3 regions of the Agarivorans sp. Z349TD_8 genome follow, and region 2 is predicted to be linked to each of the others. Evidence: predicted binding sites of a transcription regulator. Region 2 holds the regulator's gene; each other region holds the start of a gene.
What was found. The regulator NrdR, encoded in region 2, represses ribonucleotide reductase genes. The targets are predictions, from matches to a motif close to AAACACNANATNTNGTGTTT.
Positions count from the first base shown of each region.

Region 1: a site for NrdR is predicted at 1,569-1,588, ahead of nrdA (class 1a ribonucleoside-diphosphate reductase subunit alpha). Genes of this name have one in related genera too.
Region 3: a site for NrdR is predicted at 1,934-1,953, ahead of nrdD (anaerobic ribonucleoside-triphosphate reductase). Genes of this name have one in related genera too.

Region 1 is NZ_CP194037.2:1,831,092-1,834,375, forward strand. Features, by position in the region: gene nrdA (class 1a ribonucleoside-diphosphate reductase subunit alpha) at 1-1,507, opposite strand, end outside; gene ACRRS1_RS08335 (HAD family hydrolase) at 1,797-2,471, opposite strand; gene ubiG (bifunctional 2-polyprenyl-6-hydroxyphenol methylase/3-demethylubiquinol 3-O-methyltransferase UbiG) at 2,461-3,192, opposite strand.
Region 2 is NZ_CP194037.2:3,413,014-3,416,297, reverse strand. Features, by position in the region: gene glyA (serine hydroxymethyltransferase) at 1-104, shown strand, start outside; gene nrdR (transcriptional regulator NrdR) at 1,228-1,677, shown strand; gene ribD (bifunctional diaminohydroxyphosphoribosylaminopyrimidine deaminase/5-amino-6-(5-phosphoribosylamino)uracil reductase RibD) at 1,681-2,808, shown strand; gene ACRRS1_RS15400 (riboflavin synthase) at 2,814-3,284, shown strand, end outside.
Region 3 is NZ_CP194037.2:2,446,975-2,450,258, reverse strand. Features, by position in the region: gene nrdD (anaerobic ribonucleoside-triphosphate reductase) at 1-1,829, opposite strand, end outside; gene rsxA (electron transport complex subunit RsxA) at 2,175-2,753, shown strand; gene rsxB (electron transport complex subunit RsxB) at 2,761-3,284, shown strand, end outside.

The sequences.
Region 1 (3,284 bases), 1.6 Mb from region 2:
CTGCTAGTATGGGGTAGTCTTGGTAATCGAGTAAGCTATCTAAGGCTCGAACTGCAAGATCTGACAAGTCTTCCAATTCGTTGAGATCTTCAATTGCACCTAAATTGAAAGCCGATAGAGTACATAGGGCGATTTCACCATTTTCATCATGCACATGCTGTAACGGTTTGGTGGGCAGTGCAATCTCTAAACAAAGGTTTGATTGACGAACTGGTGCTTGAGCCGGATCAAATGGGCTATGGGTATTACAGTGGTCGACGTTTTGAATATAAATACGTCCGGTAGAAGCACGTTCCTGCATCAATAAAGAGAACAAATCAACGGCTTTAATCGCCTGTTTACGGATACTAGCGTCTTGCTCGTATTTTAGATAAAGCTGCTCGAAGGTATCTTGATCTTCGAAAAATGCATCATATAAACCCGGTACATCGCTGGGCGAAAATAAAGTGATGTTTTCACCCTTCACCAAACGTTGGTACATTAACCGATTCAGTTGCACCCCGTAGTCCATATGACGAACTCGGTTATCATCAACGCCTCGGTTGTTCTTGAGTACTAATAGTGACTCGACTTCGAGATGCCAGAATGGATAGAAGATAGTTGCAGCGCCACCACGCACACCACCTTGTGAACAGCATTTAACCGCCGTTTGAAAATACTTATAGAAAGGGATACATCCAGTATGGAAGGCTTCTCCCCCACGGATCTCACTACCCAAGGCGCGGATCCGTCCAGCGTTGATGCCAATGCCCGCACGCTGTGATACGTAAGTTACAATCGATGATGCGGTGGCGTTGATGGACTCTAAGCTATCACCACACTCAATCAATACACAGGAGCTGAATTGACGGGTTGGGGTGCGTACTCCCGACATAATCGGTGTTGGCAAGGAAATCTTAAATAAAGAAGTCGCATCGTAAAAACGGCGAATGTAATCCAAGCGAACTGATTTGTCATAATGGGCAAATAAACAGGCTGCTACTAGGATATACAAAAATTGGGCACTTTCGTAGATCGTGCCAGTGACGCGGTTTTGTACTAGATATTTACCTTCCAGTTGTTTTACTGCTGCATAGGAAAAGTTCATATCGCGCCAGTGATCGATAAACTCATCCATTTGGGCAAATTCTTCCACGGTGTAGTCTTTCAGCAAATGCATGTCATAAAGACCAGCTTCACATTGTTTGACCACATGTTCGTAAAGCTTCGGTGGTTCAAACTGACCGTAGGCTTTTTTTCGTAAGTGGAAAACCGCTAAACGAGCGGCTAAAAATTGGTAATCGGGCGTTTCTTGAGAAATTAGATCTGCAGCCGCCTTGATAATCGTTTCATGGATATCTTTGGTGGCCATACCATCGTAGAATTGAATATGTGATTTTAGTTCGACCTGTGAAACGGATACATTTTTAAGGCCCTCGGCGGCCCATGTAATCACTCGGTGAATTTTATCCAAATTAATGGCTTCTTGTTTACCGCTACGTTTGGTTATCAGTAGATCTGTATTCATGAATGGAGGGCCTATATCCTAATTTTGTGCTACTGGCTGTCTAGTATGGCAAATATTGCCTGACTACTAGATATAGTGTTTATAAATTTATTTGATACAAGATAATGAGGTTTTGTCGATTTCGCAAGACTTGGAAAAATGAAGAACTTGTGCATAACATGCGGATAATTGCTATATGTTAGTGCTTACTAACTAGCTATCCATATGACTTTGTTAGCGTGGCGTTAATGCAAGTTCTTTTTGCTATAAAAATAGAAAATTATTTATTTTTATGAAAACTTGAAGCGGTTTATAATTTAGCCAAATGTTTGGCGATTAGCTGTTCAAGTTGCTCACTTTTTTGACAGTGTAAATCGGCTTGCCAAGTGTGGATATTGTCATTTTCCGAAATATAGCCCCATTCGGCTAAAATAGTCGTCATCTGGGTGTTGTTTCCAGCTTCGATGTCACGCAGAGCGTCGCCAACATACAAACAATGCTGCGCTGCTACTTTGAGTTGTTGGCAGGCATGTAACATGGGTTCCGGATGCGGTTTCCGCTGGCTAACCGTATCGCCTCCGACTAGCGTTGCACAGCTCGCAAACTCAGTAAAGTAAGCAAGTAATTGCCGACTTAAACTTTCAGGTTTGTTTGTCACGATCCCCCAAGGTGTAGATGTTGCATCTAAGTAGGCTAAGGTTTGCTGAATGCCAGGGAATAAATTAGTGTCGATGCAGATGTTCGACTGATAAAAGTCGAGTAATTGTTGACGCAGTTTGGTTTGCTCTTGTTGATGCCAACTTTCGCCAAAACCAAAACCCAGTAGCCCCATGGCACCATGGGAGCTTAAAGTTCGAGCATCACTTAAACTAATGAGTGGTTGCTGGTGCTGCGCTAGTACATGATTTGCGGCCGCTGCAAGATCAGGCGCGGTGTCTAATAAAGTACCATCTAAATCAAATAGTACCGCAAGTTTATTGTTCATCCTGATCCTGCTTGGCAAGTTGTAACATGTAATTCACATCGACATTAGGGCTTAAGCGAAAGTGCTCAATCACTGGGTAAAATTGTACCCCGGTAATGGCCTGACTTTGTAGGCCGTGCTCATCAGCCCAGCTGAGCAACTCTGAAGGACGGATAAATTTATCATGCTGATGGGTTCCGTTGGGAACCAGCTTGAGCAGTTTTTCTGCCGCCAGAATCATAAACAGGTAGGCTTTTGGGGTACGATTGATGGTTGATACAAAGAGGTAACCGCCGGGCTTGACCAATTTGGCGCATGCTGCAATTACCGAGCTTGGATCGGGCACATGCTCAAGCATTTCCATGCATGTCACCACATCGTATTGGGCAGGCTGTTGTTCGGCGTGCTGTTCGGCGGTAGTCTGCAGATAAGTTAATTGTGCCCCGGTTTCTAAGGCGTGCAATTTGGCGACTTCAATTTGCTCTTGCCCCATATCGATCGCAGTCACATCAGCCCCTCGCAGGGCCATACTCTCGGCTAATATTCCGCCACCACAACCGATGTCGAGGACTTGCTTGCCAAATAGTCCCTTGGCTCCCCGCTCAATATAGTCGAGACGTAATGGATTGATCTGGTGCAGGGTTTTAAAATCCCCTTGTTCATCCCACCAACGGGAGGCTAAGCCTGCAAAATGTGCTATTTCTTGGTGGTCAACATTTTGGCTGTTATTTGGCTGTTCCATTGGTCTCTTTATCCAAGTCATTATTTATAAGTATTATAAGAACTTGTTCATCCTAGCCACAAGCTTTTGTTGAATTCCGGTAGTTTTTCATT
Region 2 (3,284 bases):
GCTGGATGTGTGATGTACTGGATAATTTACAAGATGATACTGTTATTGAGCGTGTCAAAGGCCAAGTGTTAGAACTTTGCCAACGTTTCCCTGTCTATGGTTAAGTAGCCAGTGAAATAGTTAGGGACTAACAGTGTTAAAAAAGGAGGCTTTGAGCCTCCTTTTTTTATTGGTGTGTAAAATAGACTTTGTTGTCAATAACTACTATTGTTTTATTTATTACTAGTGGGTTGAGTTCAGTAATGATACTACTTTATTATTGGTGCTATTTTTGCTTGTTATCTCAAATAGTAAGGAACAGTCAAATTACTACCGTGGTTGGTCAATTCTAAGAGAGAGAAATGTAATGGATATGAGCACTTTAAAAAATGCAAAGCGTTTGGTGATCCTACAGTTGTTTATTTGGGGGGCTTTTATGTTGTTAGTGCTTGCTAATTAGCGAAGGTAAACCGCTATCGTGCATTTTTATATGTGCAGTCTAGCTATTTTCGTCGAGCTGCTTGCATACGGCGGCGTTCGCTATCCTACTCTTTAACTCTCAGTCTTCGGGTTCGAGCCTTACAGGTTTATGTCTCGTAGGTTAAACTATGCATCTTCATTGTATCAATGCCTCGTATTTAGAATTAATCATGCGGTGATATTTTTAGCCGGGTAATTATTTTGCCGTGAGCAAAGCTACGCTATCCCAATGGCCTTACTACCAGAGTTTGTTGCTCTTTATAAACATGTAATTTTTATCCTTCTCAGGGCGGGCGAGAGCGTGAATGCCGATTCATTGAGCAAGGTGATGGTGTTGCCAAACGAGTGTGTAAATCATCCATTTAGTGTGCAACTACTGTTTGAGTATCGATCAGAGTCAGCTCCAATAAAGTTGGCTTCCTCCTTGGTGATTCTTTTGATAAGAGGATTACTTTTGGTCGAACTGGAGTGAGCAAAGCTTATAGTCAAATATACTCGTAATAGCGGTAAGCATATTCTAAATATATCTAGTTAGTTGATACTGTGCTTGGAATCGTTGAGTTGTGAGCATTATTATTTGGCTAAATATAGGTATTTACTGTTGTAGATGAGCGCTATTTTGGAACGAGCTGATAAACTATGTATGGTGTGATTCATCAGTGCGAATGATTTTAAGCTGCAAAATATTCCTCACTTAGCTTATAGCGAGCCTGTACCTTCGTTGCCTAACCGGATAAAATCACGGCAGGTTTTTTAAAGGTTATGCGCATGTACTGTCCATTTTGTTCCGCTCATGAAACTAAAGTTATTGATTCTCGTTTGGTTGCTGATGGCCACCAAGTGCGCAGACGTCGAGAATGTTTAGAGTGTCATGAGCGTTTTACCTCATTTGAAGTCGCGGAACTGGTGATGCCCCGAGTTATCAAAGGCAACGGTATTCGCGAACCTTTTAATGAAGAGAAAATGCGCTCAGGTATGATGCGCGCGCTAGAAAAGCGTCCTGTGAGTGTTGATCAGGTTGAACAAGCGGTGAACAAAATAAAGTCTCACCTTCGAGCCACTGGTGAGCGAGAAGTCGAGACCAAACTGATTGGTAAGGTGGTGATGGAGCAGTTGATCATGTTGGATAAAGTCGCTTATGTGCGGTTTGCATCGGTTTATCATTCTTTTGAAGACATTAAAGAGTTTAGCGAAGAGATTGCTAAGTTGGAAAAGTAGCGAATGTTTTCTGCACTTGATTGTCAATTTATGGCTCGGGCGATAGCCTTAGCGAAGCTGGGCCGATATACCACGGCACCAAATCCTAACGTTGGTTGTGTCATTGTTAAAGATGGTCGTATCATCGGTGAAGGTTACCATCGACAAGCGGGTCAAGAACACGCTGAGGTAAACGCAGTTACGGATGCAAAACAAGCCGGTTTCAGCCTTGATGGCGCGTGTTGTTATGTCACCTTAGAACCTTGTAGCCATGTAGGTCGAACTGGTTCTTGTGCTGCCATGATCGTCGAGCTAGGGATCACGGAAGTGGTAATTGCTATGATTGATCCCAACCCACAAGTGGCGGGCAAGGGAATTGCCATGCTCGAACAGGCAGGCGTTAAGGTTCGTCTTGGCTTAATGGAATCGGCGGCTCGTGCGTTAAATCCTGGCTTCTTGAGCCGAGTTGAGCGAAAGCGACCCTTTGTACGCTTAAAGCTAGCGGGTTCTATCGATGCTAAAACGGCATTAGCCAATGGTGAAAGTCAGTGGATTACCTCGACTCATGCCCGCAGTGATGTGCAACGAGAGCGGGCTGCTAGTCACGCTATATTATCCACTGCAACAACTGTCATTCGGGATAACGCAAGTTTAAATGTACGTCATCATCAACTGGGCAGCTTGGCTGAACAGCTCGATCGATCGACCTTACGCCAGCCGCTTAGGGTGATTATCGATCGTCAGCAACGCTTGAACTCTGCGCCAAAAACACTGGATATTTTTAAGGACCCATCATCGCTATGCTTGGCTGGGTTTGCTGAGCAAAACCAACTTGATGTGGCGAAACAATTCACAATTGCTAAGGGTGAGCATTGGTTAGAGCGCCTTATGGCAGCTTTAGCTTCCGCGGAGATTAATGACTTGTGGGTCGAAGCTGGGGCCAGTTTGGCGGCAGCTTTACTCAAAGCAAATTTGGTTGACCAGTTGATTGTTTATCAGGCGGGGCTACTGATGGGCGCGGATGCTCAAAGTTTGGTGGCTCTTAACGGATACCAACAGATGAAGCAGCTTCAATCTTGGCGTTGCCTAGATATTCGTCGTATTGGTCCAGACACAAAAACCATCTGGGTTCCCCAGAATGAGGAAGCGTAATAATAATGTTTACTGGTATCATTGAAGCTCTCGGTGAAATAAAGAGCTTGGAGCATCGTCAGGGTGATGTACGTTTGAGAATTGCCTGCGCCAAGCTAAATATGGAAGATGTTTGTTTAGGGGATAGTATTGCAGTTAACGGGATTTGTTTAACTGTGGTTGAGTATGGCGGACAATATTTTTGTGCAGATGTCTCAACTGAAACCTTGAGTCTAACTTCTTTAGCTGGTTGTAAGCAGGGTGATAAAGTGAACTTGGAAAAGGCGATGTTAGCCACAAGTCGCTTTGGGGGACATATTGTTAGTGGACATGTGGATGGTTTAGCCGAAGTACTTAGCATTAGTCCTAGTGCCCGTGCGGTGAACATTTGGCTACAAGTCCCCAAGGATCTCGCGCGTTATATTGCCCATAAGGGTTCGGTCACTGTCGATGGCATTAGTCTCACGGTTAATGAGGTCAATCAGCAACAGTTGCGC
Region 3 (3,284 bases), 970 kb from region 2:
TCACCATAGCAAATAAACCCGCCGCTAGAGATCGCAGGGTAAGGTTGTTCAAAGTCGATCTTATCAAAGGGATTGACCTGTTTCTCTACATCCAAATGGAAACTATTGGTGTAATAACCTTTATCCGTGACTCCTGCTATCACCCCAAACTTCTTCGCATCTAAACGGCAGAAACGGTCACATAAATTCTCACTAGGCGTACTATACAAGCTGAAAGCATACCCACTTTCTTTCTCCCAACGCAGAGTTGCTTGTTTCAGCGCCGTTACGATCCCAAGGGCCTTTTGTCGTAACTGTTTACTATCGTAAACATGTTGGTCATCAGCATATAAAGCATTTACTGTTTCATGTAGACCAATATAACCCAATGAAATAGAAGCTCGACCATTTTCAAATATTTTGGAGACATCGTCTTCGGCGTTTAAGCGAACACCACAAGCTCCTTCCATATATAAAATAGGAGCAACTTTGGCTTTCACCCCTTTTAGACGCTCTATTCGGGTATCAAGACCTTGCTTGGCGATACTTAATCGTTGGTCTAACAACTCATAGAATCGTTGTTCATCCCCTTTTGCTTCGATGGCTATCCGCGGTAAATTTAAACTGACAACACCGAGGTTATTTCGACCATCATGGACTTCTTTACCGCCCTCTTGATAAGGTCCCAAGAAACTGCGACACCCCATTGGGGTTTTAAAAGAACCGGTCACTTCAACGACTTTGTCGTAGTTCAAAATATCAGGGTACATTCGTTTGGATGCACACTCTAAGGCAAGTTGTTTAATATCGTAACTCGGATCTTCAGGCTTATGATTTAAACCATCTTTAATCGCAAAGACCAATTTAGGGAATACTGCGGTTTTGGCATTTTTGCCTAAACCTGCAATACGATTTTGCAAAATTGAGCGCTGAATCAACCGTGCCGCCCAACAGGAGCCTAAACCAAAACCGAAGGTGACAAACGGTGTTTGCCCGTTGGCTGTATGTAAAGTATTCACTTCATACTCTAAAGACTGAAAAGCATCATGACATTCTTTCTCAGTTTGTGCTTTCGCATAAGCCTCTTGATCCGCTATTTCCCATTGTTTAGCAGTAGCTAAATGCTTTTCATGACTTTTGAGAACATAAGGCGCCAGAATCTCATCAATTCGATTGATAGTCGTGCCACCATAAATATGACTCGCAACCTGAGCAATAATCTGCGCTGTCACCGCAGTTGCTGTAGAAATGGACTTTGGCGTCTCAATTTCAGCATTGCCCATTTTAAAACCACCAGTGAGCATGCCTTCAAGGTCAATTAGCATACAATTAAACATCGGGAAAAATGGAGCGTAGTCTAAGTCATGGAAGTGGATCTCACCGCTATCGTGAGCCTTAACAACATCTCGAGGTAACAAATGGGTTTTCGCATAATGCTTTGCAACAATCCCGGCTAAAAGATCACGTTGAGTCGGGATCACTTTGCTATCTTTATTGGCGTTCTCATTAAGCAAGGCGGCATTACTTTGCTCGACCAGTCCTCTGATTTCGTTATTTAAAACGCTACGTTTGTCGCGGGCAACATCTCGATCATGACGATACTCAATATAGGCGCGAGCCAAAGTCTTATTGTCATTTTCCATCAGGCAATTTTCAACTGAGGCTTGAATGTCGTTGATATCAACTTCTGCCAGATTGATAAATTGTTCGGTCACCTGCTGCGCTATTTGTAATGCGACAAGATTATCTTTTACGCCTAAAGCCTCTGCGGCTTTCAATACGGCGTCAACAATCCGTTTAGCGTCGTAAGGTACACGGCTTCCGTCTCGCTTGATCACGACTGTTTTCACGATTTACGCTCCAATTTTACTCACTCATTCATTAGAAAATTGCGGAACCCGCGCTACCAAAGGCTTAGCTGTCGATATTGTATAAAAAAGCATCTGGATGATCGGATAACCATATATTGTGGTTGAGAATTGTAGTTCCCACTAGATATGGTAGTCGAGAAGTTTAAACGTTAAAGCAAAATCAAATGATCAAGATCAAGCTAAGCTAAAAAAGCTGATCTGTTTGCCTAAAAATGCTCCACAAATCACGGCAAAATTTATGGCCTTTTTCCACAGTGATCTCACGGTTGTTATAAAGACCACAAACGGGGATAATACGCTTTTGTTTGGCTGCATCTTATATAAATGACTGAATATCTGTTGTTATTGATTAGTACCGTACTGGTTAACAACTTTGTACTGGTTAAGTTCTTGGGCCTGTGTCCCTTCATGGGGGTTTCTAGCAAAGTAGAAACCGCTATAGGAATGGCATTAGCCACTACATTTGTATTGACTCTGGCTTCTATGTGCTCGTATCTGGTCGAACAGTATATTTTGGCACCACTAGATATCACCTATTTGCGTACCATGAGTTTTATCCTTGTGATCGCAGTTGTGGTTCAATTTACGGAAATGTTTGTCCAAAAAGCTAGCCCCGCATTGCACCGCGTATTGGGGATCTATTTACCCTTAATTACCACCAACTGTGCGGTGTTGGGCGTGGCGCTATTAAATATAAATGAGCAGCATGATCTATTTGAGTCCATCATTTATGGTTTTGGGGCTGCGGTCGGTTTCTCATTAGTACTGATACTATTTTCTGCCATGCGCGAACGTTTAGTCGTTGCCGATATTCCCCTCCCTTTTAAAGGGGCTGCGATCGCGATGATCACCGCTGGACTCATGTCTTTAGCCTTCGTCGGTTTTGCCGGCCTAATTAAGTAACCACAGCATGTTAGTAGCCTTAATTACCATTACTCTATTGGCCTTAGTATTTGGCGCCATTCTTGGTTATGCCGCAATTAAATATAAGGTGGAAGGCAATCCAATTGCGGATCAAGTCGAAAGCTTATTGCCGCAAACGCAGTGTGGCCAGTGTGGTCACCCTGGATGTCGTCCCTACGCCGAAGCCATCGCCAATGGTGAGCCCATCAATAAGTGCCCTCCCGGCGGGGACGAAACTATCGCTAAAATCGCAGATTTACTCGGTGTGGAAGCAATCCCTTTAGATGCAGCTGCAGTGAAAGAAGACGACCGTAAAAAAGTCGCCTTTATTATTGAAGATGCTTGTATCGGTTGCACCAAGTGCATTCAAGCTTGTCCAGTAGACGCGATTATGGGTTCCAATAAACACATGCACACGGTGATCGCAAAAGAATGTACCGGTTGCGAGTTGTGCGTTGCCCCCTGCCCAACTGATTGTATCGAAATGCGTCCAATTGAGACAACCACCAAAAATTGGGATTGGAAATTAAA